DNA from 2 places in the Leptolyngbya sp. CALU 1928 genome. Region 2 is predicted to be linked to the other one. Evidence: riboswitches for the same ligand, from Rfam matches in the RefSeq annotation. Region 2 holds a riboswitch; the other holds the start of a gene.

Region 1 (6,573 bases), 1.2 Mb from region 2:
CAACGACTAAGGATGGGAAGTAAGGGTAGATCTCTCCCTTGCTCTCCAAAACATCGGCTCGAAACCTTCTCGGTGCAAACGGAGAGGGTTTCGGACTTTTTTGGATAGGGTGGCGGAATCGGAAGGATGGAGCGCATCTACACAGCGATCGCTAAATAGCTTGAGTATTGGGCGTAGGAGCAGGAGCAGGCGTAGGAGCAGGGCTTTTTTGCAATTGTTCAATTCGGCGGTTGACGGTATCAGTCATCCCAGTGTTACCCGCAGCTTTATACAGGTTGGCAGCCGCTCTCAGGTCATCGATCGCCGCTTGCCGATTTCCCTTCTGCTCAAAAGCGAATGCCCGATTAAACAAAGCATCCGCATAAGTGGCATCTAGTTGAATCGCTTGGCTATAAGCCGCGATCGCTTCATCCAATTTTTTCTGACCCGCGAAAACGTTGCCCTGGTTGTTGTGTGCCCTGGCTGCGATCAGATTGGATGGATTGAGTTGAAGCGTCTGACTAAACTTTTGGAAGGCACCATCCAAATTTCCCTGAGCAAATAAGGCATTGCCCAAATTCAAATGGGCAACCGCTAGTTTGGGTTGAAGCGCGATCGCCTGAGCCGCATCCTTCAGCGCCGCGTCCTGTTGTCTTTGGTCAAATCGGGCATGACTGCGGTTACTGAACGCTTCCGCCAATTGGTTATTGATAGCCAGCGCTTTAGTATAGTCATCCACTGCCGCATTCAGATTACCCACTCGATGCTGAGCAAAACCGCGATTGAGGAAGGCAGTTGCATCTTGCGCGTTAAACTGAATTGCTTGATCAAAATCCTTAATCGCGGCGGCATACTGTCCCTGCTGATTTTTTTGGGTGCCCGACTCAACAAACTGCCGAGCTAGTTGTGGATTAGCCGAAGTCGTACCGCCGCCTGAGTTGGAACGAAGTGCTAGCCAAATGCCGCCGATAAGCCCCAACAAAGACAAAAGAAATCCTAATGTAATAAACAGCGGACGGCGATCGCTCTTTGGAGCAATCTTTTCTGCATTCGCATCTTGGGCAGAGTTGACGGAAGATTTGGCAGGGGAAGCTGTGGTCTGATCAGCCGCGATCGCAGCCCTAGGAGACATCTCAGTTACTGGCTGGCTAACACTTTTTGGCGATGCCGATGGGTCAGCCGGAGTAGAATTGGCTGCTCCGCTGAAGCCTTCTATATCTGCCTTGCGCTTGACTACTTGCCCTTTCACCCCTGTTAAATTGGCTGAAGGGTTAACCTCGCCCGGAGATGGAACCGTAGTTTCCGCAGCAGGAATCTCTGCCGAGGGGATTTGGACAGAGGAAATTTGGGCAGCAGGGATTTCTGTAGACGGGATTTGTGCGGAGGGAATTTGGGCAGCAGGGATTTCTGTAGATGGAATTTCTGTAGATGGGATGGCAGTAGAAGGATGGAAGCTTGACGGTGAACTGGTTGGAGCGGCACTACTCTTTGACAAATCGCTGGGCAAAACGGTTGCAGCGGATTGATTCGTCAAGCGGTGTTCAATTTCCGCCACATCCTCGTTGGGCAGATTCAGCACTTGCTTGAGGGCTTGAAGTTCATGGCGATCGCTCTCTCGCAACCCAGACTGACGGGCGATCGCGTCTGCCATCATGCGCTCTAGCAACTGTTCATAGAATTTTAGGTCATTTTGGCGAGGCTTGGGTTGCAGGCGAGTTGCAGATGGCTCTGCGCTGATTAACCCCGTATTACTATCGGTTAAGCTCAGCGCTTTTTGCCACTGCCTGAGTTTTTGATAAACCTCTTCTCTTTCTTTAGGAGTCATTCTGCCCTCTCTGTCAGCTTAGAAAGAAGTTCTTGATACAACTGTACCCGCTGTTGCCGCTCTTGAAAGGGACGCAACACATCCTCTTCAATCTTGGCTCCATCCTGAGGCGACAATCCCAAATGTTGGCGGAACGTGTTAAGGGTATTACGCCCCGATAAAATCCGAAACTCGGTGGTGTCGATTTCGCTCGTTTGAGCCATTTTTTCTAAAAACTGGCGGTATTTTACGGTGGGAATTTGGCTGGGAACCTGTAAGACCAGTTGATTTGCGGTGTCTTCTGAGCCATAAAACTGGGGATGCTGATCGGGGGCGGCAATCTGAAGTTTGCGCTGAGCATAGTAATGGAGTTCTTTAACCGTGAGGCTACCGTCGCAGTCGGTGTCTGCCGCTCCTGTGACGGCTCCTTCTGCCCAATAGCGCGTGTAGCTCCAAGCATCTAGGCTATCGGGTTCGGGTAAATGCTGAGTGGCGGTGGTGGCAGACAAAATCACGCGGCGATCGCCAATCAAGTGGTTATAGGTATCTTCCATCAGAGTTTCGCCTTCTGTGGGAGAGCCACCCGTTTGTCTAAAGCAGCAGTCAAACATGACCACTTGTCGCCGAGCGGGGCTGGTATCCATAACATTATGCAAAAACCGGATGGGCATGGTGCGGGCGCGAATCAGATTGCCGCGATCGTCTAGCGCCGTATGCGGAGCCGCAAAGTAAAGTTGCCCGTCTACATCTTTGATGCCATAGCCAGAGAAAAAGAATAAAACTTGATCGGCTTCCTCGCAATGACGAAACAATTGCTCGATCGCTTCCATCATGTCGAGCAAACTGGGATCATTCAGTGTTTGCACCACAAACCCAGAGGCTGTGCTTTGCAACGCTCGTTTCAGCACTTCCACGTTGGTACGGGCTTTTCGTAAGGGAGGCAACCCCAGGTCACACACACTCACCCCCACTAGCAGCGCAATCTTTCCCACAACTTTCCCCTACGCGTCCTTAACTTTCGCCTGCTCAGATCTTGCGCCGTTAGCAGTGTAGGCTAGTCTTGCTAGGTTGACTCATTCTACAAAATTAAATTTTGCAGGGATAGGAAACGATCCCAAACAAAAGCTTTCTGCCGATCGCAGCATTAACAGTTTCCAGGGATCACTTCTGATTGATCCACACAACATCTATAGCGTTTCTTGCTCTGGTGAGTTACAGACAAGGGGTTTAAGCCCTTTGTTCGCAAGGACAAACCGTACCTCAGTTATTTGAGCATTGCCATATTACATAGAACGCCCTTGAGTCCTTTTGAAGTGCCAATCAAAATCATTGCTCTCTAAGGTCTACAAAAAAATATTGAGATTAATGCTGTGTGCAACGGCAAATGATTAGGAGAGTGTGTTAAATTTTCTCCAACAACTGAAGCCAGCTTAATTTGCTTTTGTCGATTGGTGTGATTGCCAAAGCAAAGCGGAGGAACCACTTTTTGGGGCGAACTGATAAAAGGTTTTGAGTTTTGAATGATGAGTTTTGAATTGAGATGGATAGGAATGTCTATCCAGTTCATCACTCAAGCTTAGAACTTTTCTAAGGGGGCATCTCTCAGCCCTAGCCCGTCAGCTAACTCCGTCAGCATTGAGAGAGGACTGAAGAGTCAGCATTTTTACAAAATGGTTTGGCTTGCCGGTGTCTCTTGCCCGTACTGCTCAGTTTTTGTACCCGCTCGTGATACTGAGGTGCCTAAATGTTGCTAATTATTTGGCGGCGATTTGTTGCGATCGCTCAGGGAAGTGAGCGGGGTTGATTCATCGTTTAACTATTTGCTGTAAACAGGGGAAGCGTTATGGAAAGCTGGCAAGCGATCGCAGCCTTAATGATTTTTGGCTGTGTGATTGGACTCGTGATGACCGAGTGGCTGCATCTCACTATCGCGGCGATGTTGGGGGCATTGCTGCTGGTATTTTTAAATATTTTGACGTTGGATGAGGCGATCGCGTATATCGCCAAAAGCCACTCCACGATCGTGCTCTTTTTTGGGGTGATGGTCATGGTTCGCGCTTTTCAGCCCACCAAAGTGTTTGAGTATCTAGCCACCCAAATGGTGCTGCTGGCAAAAGGAAAAGGCAGTCGATTGCTGTTGGGTATTGTGGCAATTACTACGCCCATTTGCGCGGTGCTGCCGAATGCCACGACGGTCATGTTGCTGGCACCCTTAATCCCGCCCCTTGCCGCAGAAATTGGGGTTGATTTTGTGCCGCTGCTGATTTTGATGGTGTTTGTGGCAAATAGTGCAGGACTGCTGACCCTAGTGGGCGATCCGGCAACCTTCATTGTTGGCACGTCTATCAATATGAGCTTTATGGATTATTTGCAAAAGCTGAGTTTGGGGGGCGCGATCGCAGTGTTAGTTGTCATCGCAACCCTGCCGTTTTTGTTCAAAAAAATCTGGCGTACCGAACTTGACAGCTTGGATAACCTGCCTCGTCCCGAAATCAACCACCCCCGAATGCTGCTAGTCGGGTCGTTTATCGTACTGCTGGTGCTGATTTTCTTTGTAGTGGGAGAAACGCTGCCTGTGCCCGTCTCTCCAGCAACGGTAGCGCTGTTGGGTGCGGTGCTGTGTCTCATGCTTGCCCACCAGAGCAAAATTGACTCCATCAATAATATTTTGCGGGATGTGGATTGGAGTACGCTGCTGTTTTTTATGAGTATTTTTGTTTTGATTGGCGGCTTACAGAAAACAGGCGTGGTTAGCAGCGCCTCAAGCACCCTAGCCTTTCTGCTCGGCAAAAACGTGGCGCTGGGGTCTATTGTCCTCCTGTTTACCGTCGGCTTGCTGTCTAGTGTGGTGCCCAATATTCCTCTAGTGGTGGCGATGGTGCCTCTGCTCAAGGAGTATATTGTCAACGCCGGATTTGTGGGCAAGGAAATTTTGGCTCCTGGTTTCGAGGGTCAGTTGCCAGCCGAAGTCTTGCCCCTGTTCTACGCCATGATGTTTGGGGCAACCCTGGGCGGCAACGGTACCCTAGTTGGTGCCTCTTCTAACATTGTCGCCGCCGGAATCTCCGAGCAGCACGGCAAGCCGATTTCGTTTCAGCGGTTTTTGTATTACGGACTGCCAACAATGGCGTTGCAACTGGTGGTGTTGGCGGGGTATGTCAGCGTTGCCTTTTTGCGGGGATAACGGTTGCAGATTTGAAGAACCTTAATAAACCGCGATCGCCCTAACCAACAATTGAAACTCACCGGGCTGAAAATTTGGGTTCAGCGCCCCGTTATATTCAAACTTGCTCAGCATTAACTGGAGCGATCGAATGCGTGCGGTGTTCAACGCTTTCGCATTGGCAACCGTTTTCGCCCGAAACACGGGAGTCATTAGGTTAAATGGAATCCGCACCTCGATCCATTGATTCGGCACCGTGTCAAAGGAGTAGGTGTAGGCGAGGCTGTCCCAAGAATCTTCATCCCGCACCAAAAACTTATAGCGTTGCCCGTCGCCCTTCAGCCGTAGCTCAATGCCAGAGTGTCCGGTTAAGTTCAGCGGCGGGTCAAAATTGCGGGTGCGAACGGAGGCAAATCCGCCGGAATTTTCCGTGGAAACGTTCCCTGTAAATAGGGCTGCGTCGGATTGCATCTGAAACGAACTGGCGCTAACCCCGCCCATAACCACATCATCCAGTGCTCCCCAAACTTGGTTTAGCGTAGATGACGGCTGGCTGAAATCAAAAATCAGCCCTGCTTGAGGTTGGGGTGGCGGCGGTGGAGTAGAGCCAAAAACCATATGCTGAAACCAACTAACGACAGGAATGGACTCGAAAAAAGAGAGGGTTTGCAGGAATCGCCCCGCATCCCAAGATTGGCGTTCGGGTTGAGCCATAAAGCAGATTCGAGTGAGGAAGTGAACAGAGCGATCGCCCTTTCCTGAAAATAACACTTCTGATTTTTAGCGATCGCGATCGGGTTCTGCAATGTGAATCTCCGTCAGTTTAAGACGCAACTTGCTCAAAACCCACAGCTTGAGCAGGTTGCAAATGATACCAACGCTCCTACGGATTGTGATTTGATCAAAATATAGTACATTTATACTTAATTGATGTCTAACTAAATCGAGTGTGCCCAATAGATGGAGACAAAAACGATGGATCGCCGTGATCGTAGTGGGGTGAAATATATGCTGGCTGGCGGTTCTATTCTCGCGGCGTTGGGGGTGTGGATAGACCCACAAGGACTTTTACCCAAAATGGCTGCTGCCAAAGATGTTTGTCAGCAAGTGATTCGCGAAACGGCGGTGCTGTCTCGCGAACAGCTAACTCAGGTGTTGAGTGTTCCAGAACGCGCTAATAAACAGGCGATTCGTCAAGTAATGCAGTTGCCCTATTGCCGTCTTTCAACGATTCAACCCCGCGCAGGCATCACGGCAGAGCGAGAAGCGTATCCCTTGGCTTTTGATCCTAAAACATGGTTGATTGTCTTGTATGAGGGAGATGAATATGCCGGATATTCCTTCAGTTTTCGTCACTAATTTTGTCATTGCGCGATCGCACATTGGGTTCGTACTCCAGGCAGGATTACTGCTAGCGCTTTTGATGTTAGGTGCCTGCGATCGCCCATCTGATCCAACCGAAACGATTAACTTGAAGCTCTATCAACAGTGGCAGTTACAACCAGGCGACAAAATCGCCGGATATCTGGTTATGGCTGGACTCGGCGATATTTCCATTGAGCTAAACGGTAAATCTGTTTATGCGCCATTTGATGGGCAAACTCAACAGGATCAGCGCCAATGCCTG
Region 2 (6,573 bases):
AACATTGCCGGACGAACTCCCTCGGCAATCAATGGATCGACCATGCAAGCGGCTTCTCCTGCCAACACAGCATTTTGCGTGTGCAGCTTTTGGTTGCCATCCCATAAACAAATCGGCTGCACAAACTGCTGACAGTCCGCCGGATTAATTCCCGTTTGCTTAGCAAAGTCTGCCATGATAACGTGCAAGTCCGACGGCTCGTTTCCGCGAAAAGTTGCCCCCGCAATCGAGCAGCGATCGCCCTTGGGAAAGCTAGAAATATAGCCATTTTTGACCATGCCAAATTCAAACTTGGCGATATGAGGCTGGTTGCCAGCAGTAGAGGATTCTAGGATCGTTCCCATCCGTTGTTTAGCCTGTTTGAATCCCAACCATTGCCGCATTGAACCAGCGGCTCCATCGGCAGCAATCAAATAGCGGGCTTCAATCGTGCCATTGGCGGTTCTAACGTGCCAGCGATCGCCCTTAAACTCAATGCCCGTTGCAGTTGTGTTATCTCGTAGTTCCACGCCTTGCGCTTGCGCCTGCTGCACCAAGAAATGGTCAAAAACATCCCGCTGCACCATCCACATGGGTTCTGTGGCTTCGAGATGCGCTTCCACTGGATCTTCTAACTTCCACGTATATCGCAGGTTTTCGACCTTGCAAGCGATCGCGGGTGAAAAGTCAAAATCAAACCATTGGGCAACTTCAGGAGATACGCCACCCGCACAAGGTTTGTATCGAGGGAGTGCCTGCTTTTCTAGCAAAATTACCGAACGTCCACGTTTTGCTAAGTGATAGGCGGCAGAAGCACCCGCCGGACCTGCCCCTACAACGATACAATCAAACGCCATGACGGAACACTCCTCTAAATTAATCCAACTGCACTGTATTTTGCCAAGTTAGCTTACCGCCGCCCTATCAAACAATGGTTTAGAAAAGAGTTCTTTAAAGCTCCATAGAAGCGCTATTTTAAGGCGCAACACCCCGTTTATGAAACAGATTATTTGCTGCGCCCAACGCTCAAAACACTATCCTCCCTAGCTTAGAGAAGCCAATATATTTACAGGTGTTTAGTAAAGGAGCTTTACATTCTCAGGCGATCACTCAGGCGATCGCCTAAGGAAAAGATGGAATTCCTAACACTGGGCAAGGAAAGTCATGGACAAACTGCTGCACTAACGGGTGATTGGCAAACTGGCATCCTAAAACTAAAACAGTTGCAGACTCTGCTTGAACAACTTGACGAAGCTCGTCTGCCAAATTGCCAAACCGCAGATGGGTTTTAAGAGAACCCCGCCACTCGTTGGCTAGATGACGCGCTTGCCACAAAATATGATCTGCCTGTTCAAATTGATGCATTTGCCAATCAAAAGCACTGCAACTATCATCCTGAGCCAAGGGCAATTCAGCCACCAAGCTAGTACTCGCTTTATGGATAGCCTGAGCCTGAATAGATTCACCACACTTGCGAATCGGCAATGAATACGCCGGATCTTTTGTCAGATCGGGGCGATCAAGGAGATCTAAATAGCCGGTGCGATCGCTCCCCTCCAAGCTTCGATCCACCACATAAATGACCTGAACCATTACCGACTTTTGGGTTGCTAAGCGTGTTTGATGAGCAATCCATAAAGTCAAATCTAGCGCCGTCTGGCTATTTGGAGAGGCATTGTAGCCAACTAAAAGATTAATTTCATTAGGATTTGACAACGCAGCGTTATTTCCCTGGTTGGAAACTAGCACCATTCGCTTTGCCATTTCAGAACAGCCCAGTGCGTTTTCAAGACGCACCAACATTGGAAGAATTTCCACAGTATTTATCCCCTCTTAGACATTGGTTTACGAGAGGTGGGTCAAAGCGATAAACATGTTTAGACTCTGTGCTAGATGGCTATCCAGCATTAGAGGTCAACTACATATCTATCAGGAGGCACCAATAACCACGACTAGAAAGCCTCAGCATTGGGCGCTCCTTCCATTGCCGACGGAGTTAGCTGACGGGCTAAGACTGGAAGGTGTCTCTCTTACGAGCTTACAAGTCGCAAGATTCGCCCCAAAGAAACCGGTTCCTCCGCTCTGATACGTGCGTCAGTTTAGCTTAATTAAAAGCTATTACACTGCACCTCAGATTAGGCTACCCACTAAATTGACAGGTGAAGCTGATAGGTGAAGTTGATAAAGACGCTGATGTTGGGTAACGTTTATGAACTATTCCCCAGTTTATGGGAACTCATTGCACAAAACTGCCACCTTCAAAACAATCAGCCTTATGATGGATCGAATCTAGCCTAACAAATACCCTCCGCTAATATAGCCTGCTGATTTTAAAACAGCTATGTTTCTTCGGGATGGTTACAGCGACTATAGAATATGCACAACACCCGATTCGACGATAGATTTCTTGTACGTAATTGGATTTTTTGGGCGTGACTTCCCTTACAACTTCAGGACTTGACTTAAACCAATTGTTTCCGTTTAATCTAGATGATTTCCAGATTCAGGCGATCGCCGCACTAGAGTCAGGCAAATCGGTGGTCGTGTGTGCGCCTACGGGTTCTGGCAAAACGTTGGTTGGAGAATATGCGATTCATCGAGCGATCGCACGTGGACGGCGGGTTTTCTACACCACACCCCTCAAAGCCTTATCCAACCAAAAGCTGCGAGATTTTCGTGAAATGTTTGGGTTTGACCAAGTGGGGCTGCTCACGGGGGATATCTCCATCAACCGCGATGCCCCCGTATTGGTGATGACCACCGAAATCTTTCGCAATATGCTTTACGGCACGCCGATTGGAGAAGTGGGCACCTCGCTCACGGGCGTAGAAGCCGTAGTGCTAGATGAATGCCATTACATGAACGATCGCCAGCGAGGCACCGTTTGGGAAGAATCCATCATCTATTGCCCACCAGAAATTCAACTCGTTGCTCTTTCCGCCACGGTTGCCAATAGCGATCAATTGACGGATTGGATTCATCAAGTGCATGGACCCACCGAGTTGATCTATTCTGATTTTCGCCCCGTGCCCCTCAGCTTTCACTTTTGTAATCCCAAGGGGTTGTTTCCCCTGCTCGACGTTAGTCAAAAGCGGATTCATCCCCGGCTCAAACCTAAGGGCGGCAAAATGGCGGGTCGGATGGGGGGCAGTCAGCGATCGCCCAAACAAGACAGCCCCTCCTTGGCATATTTGGTCAGCCAGTTACAACAGCGGGATATGCTACCCGCGATTTATTTCATCTTCAGTCGGCGGAACTGCGACCAGGCAATTGATCAAGTGCGTCACTTATCCTTGGTCAACCGTGATGAAGCCGCGCGGCTGAAGCAGCAAATCGATGATTTCTTGGAACGCAACCCCGAAGCCGGACGAGCCGGACAGGTGGAGCCGCTGTATCACGGGATTGCCGCCCACCATGCGGGCATATTACCTGCCTGGAAAGGATTGGTAGAAGAACTATTTCAGCAGGGGTTAATTAAGGTCGTGTTTGCCACGGAAACTCTGGCAGCGGGAATTAATATGCCAGCCCGAACAACGGTGATTTCTAGCCTTTCCAAGCGGACGGATTTGGGACATCGCTTGCTGAACGCGTCTGAGTTTTTGCAGATGGCAGGACGCGCCGGACGACGCGGCATGGATGTGCAAGGCTATGTGGTGACGGCGCAAACGCAATTTGAAGGCGCACGGGAAGCTGCCTATCTAGCCACAGCGGCAGCCGATCCCTTGGTGAGTCAGTTCACTCCCAGCTATGGCATGGTGCTAAACCTGCTGCAAACTCACAGTTTGGAAGAAACCCAGGAATTAATCGAGCGCAGTTTTGGACAATACCTCTCGACGCTATACCTCCGTCCTCAACAGGAGGCGATCGCACAACTGGATGCGGAGCTTGCCCAGATTAACGCTCAAATTGAAGAGGTGGATTGGAACCTGTTAGGGCAATACGAAAAACTGCAAGAGCGGTTGAAGGAAGAGCGTCGCTTATTGAAGATCTTGCAGCAGCAGGCAAATGAGGTGCGATCAACCGATATGGGCATGGCGCTTTCCTTCGCCGTCGCCGGAACGATTATTAGCCTAAAAAGTTCGCAAAATGGCAGTCCTCACCAACTCGCTGCCGTTCTAGTGATGAAGATTGCGGGATCAGGGCAGTTTCCTTATCTGGTTTGCCTTGGCAAAGACAATCGCTGGTATATCGCCACGGTGGGTGATGTGGCAGAGTTGCGTGGCGAGATTCCTCGAATGACTGAGGTGGATGACCTGACTCCGCCGTCTGATATGCCGCCCAAACCCGGACAAACTCGTAAAGGTGATGAAAAAACTGGGGCGATCGCTCAAAAAATCCCCCCAGCCCCCGCTCTGGCAGATCATGCCCCGGAAGTGCATACCCAACAACAACGGATGCAGGGCGTAGAAGCTGAAATGCAGGCGCATCCCGTGCATCAATGGGGCAATCGCGCCACCATTCAAAAGCGCCAAAAACGCATGATTTCTATTCGCGACGAATTGAGCGATCGCCGCAACAAACTCAATCATCAAGCCCATCGCTATTGGGAAGCCTTCCTCGACCTGATCGACATCCTGCGCGATTTCGGCTGTCTAGATGACCTGATTCCCACGCCTCTAGGTCAATCCACCGCTGCTATTCGCGGCGACAACGAGCTTTGGCTAGGCTTAGCCCTAACCTCTGGCGAACTAGGGTCATTGGCTCCCCATCACCTCGCTGCCGCCTGCGCCGCCCTCATCACCGAGGTTTCTCGCCCAGATATGTGGACTCACTATAAAACTCCGGGTGAGGTAGAAGAAGCCCTAAATGGACTCCGCACTACTCGTCAGCGCTTATTTCAGCGCCAGCGGCGGCTTCAGGTGGTGCTGCCTGTGTGGCTAGAGTATGAATTTGTCGGCATTGTGGAACAGTGGGCGCTAGGCATTGAGTGGACTGAGATTTGCGCCAACACGAGCTTGGATGAAGGCGACGTGGTAAGAATTCTGCGCCGCACATTGGATTTTCTCTCCCAAATCCCCCATGTGCCCCACTTGCCCAACGAGCTAAAACGAAACGCCGTCAGAGCCATTCAACTGATCGATCGTTTTCCCGTCAGTGGCGCAATCGAATAAAGGAGAGTTATCCAGCATCAGCAATGACCTGTCCAATTTCTTGGGGGGTCGCACCGATCGCTAGCATTGCTCGGATCAACAATTCAATAGAAACTGAAGCATCGCCATTTTCTGCATTCGCAATCCGGGGTTGGCTAGAATGCATTTTTTCTGCCAACTCAGCCTGGGTCATCGTTTTTTGCCTGCGTTCTTTCAGATGGCGGCTAAGCGATAACTTGATCTCAATCAAAGCAGTTTCTTCTGAAGTTAGCTCTAAGAAATCGGAAACGGTGCCAACCTTTCAACCCTTCGCTTCTAAATGCTCTTTCTGAATCTGATCCATCGCTAGCCCTCCACTCTTTGTCATATTAATCTGATAAATATTTTTCTCTTACAAATCACTATCCAATGTGTCTAGTATTAATGCATAAGGGCGGTATCATGCAGGGCATACTGAAAACGCCGACTAGCGATCGCGGAGTTTTGTACAGCAGATATGAAGCAAGCGGCATATCAGGATATTAATCCAGTATCTTCACCGTCCCACTTACAAGCTTTCTTTAACTGTTCTAGCGATGTCATCATCGAGTATGACCCAGCGCTTAGATGTTTAGCGGTTAACCCAGCCGGAGTCTTGGTGTTGCAAATTTTGCCGCAGGACTTTATTGGTAAAACTAGCCAGGAATTTATTAATCATCAGCTAGACCCTTTACCGCATTTGTCGTTCTTTCAAGCCCTATCAGCTTGCCTCGAACAAGTGCTACAAACGGGAGCGCCGATGCAGTCTCTTCACGAAATTACTGGAGAGCAAGAAACTCGTTTCTATGAATTTTCTTATACCCCGATTCAATCTGCCACGGGCATTGTTGCGATCGTCAGCGTAGGACGGGAGGTCACCGCTTCTCAGCTACGACAAAAGCAGATTGACCAGGTATTACGCAGGGCACAAACCCGACTGTTGTCGTTAATCCGAACGATCAATTCCTGCAACCTTGCCCATGAATCGCTACGGCAGCGAGAGGCAGTGCTGCAAACCGTTTTGGATAATATGCCTCAATACATTTTTTGGAAGGATGCGGAGTCGATTTATCAAGGGTGTAATCGGCAGTGGGCAGATTTGGTAGGCATTGCCAACGCCGATGAAATTGTGGGTAAAACCGACTACTCTTTTGCCTGGAGCCGAGAGGAGGCTGATAGCTACCGAGCATTTGATCAAACCGTCATAGGCAGCGGAGTGCCCCAACTGCGTGTATTGACTTCTCGGCTGCATGTCAATGGAGAGCAAATTTGGTTCAATGGCAACAAAATTCCCATTCAGGGACGTGATGGTAAGGTGATGGGAATTCTTTGTATGTTTGAAAATATCAGCGATCGCCAACGAGCAGACGAACTGAATAAAAGCGCTGAACTTCTGCAACTGGTACTCGACAATATTCCCCAAGCATTATTTTGGAAAGATAGAGAGTTAGTATATCTTGGTTGCAATCGCAACTGGGGCAAGGCG

The links. Region 2 has a riboswitch for cyclic di-AMP ahead of AC1S5B_RS01220 (adenine nucleotide alpha hydrolase family protein). Riboswitches for the same ligand answer to the same signal wherever they lie in the genome.
Region 1: another riboswitch for cyclic di-AMP. It lies ahead of AC1S5B_RS06790 (ArsB/NhaD family transporter); the one in region 2 lies ahead of AC1S5B_RS01220 (adenine nucleotide alpha hydrolase family protein).

What each region holds. Positions count from the first base shown of each region.
Region 1 is NZ_JBXBCE010000001.1:1,468,671-1,475,243, forward strand. Features, by position in the region: gene AC1S5B_RS06780 (tetratricopeptide repeat protein) at 152-1,804, opposite strand; gene AC1S5B_RS06785 (caspase family protein) at 1,801-2,775, opposite strand; cyclic di-AMP (ydaO/yuaA leader) riboswitch at 3,201-3,432, shown strand; gene AC1S5B_RS06790 (ArsB/NhaD family transporter) at 3,627-4,967, shown strand; gene AC1S5B_RS06795 (CIA30 family protein) at 4,989-5,660, opposite strand; gene AC1S5B_RS06800 (hypothetical protein) at 5,922-6,305, shown strand; gene AC1S5B_RS06805 (hypothetical protein) at 6,274-6,573, shown strand, end outside.
Region 2 is NZ_JBXBCE010000001.1:267,745-274,317, forward strand. Features, by position in the region: gene AC1S5B_RS01215 (geranylgeranyl reductase family protein) at 1-836, opposite strand, end outside; gene AC1S5B_RS01220 (adenine nucleotide alpha hydrolase family protein) at 1,102-1,797, opposite strand; cyclic di-AMP (ydaO/yuaA leader) riboswitch at 1,950-2,094, opposite strand; gene AC1S5B_RS01225 (DEAD/DEAH box helicase) at 2,412-5,090, shown strand; gene AC1S5B_RS01230 (helix-turn-helix domain-containing protein) at 5,098-5,319, opposite strand; gene AC1S5B_RS01235 (PAS domain-containing protein) at 5,566-6,573, shown strand, end outside.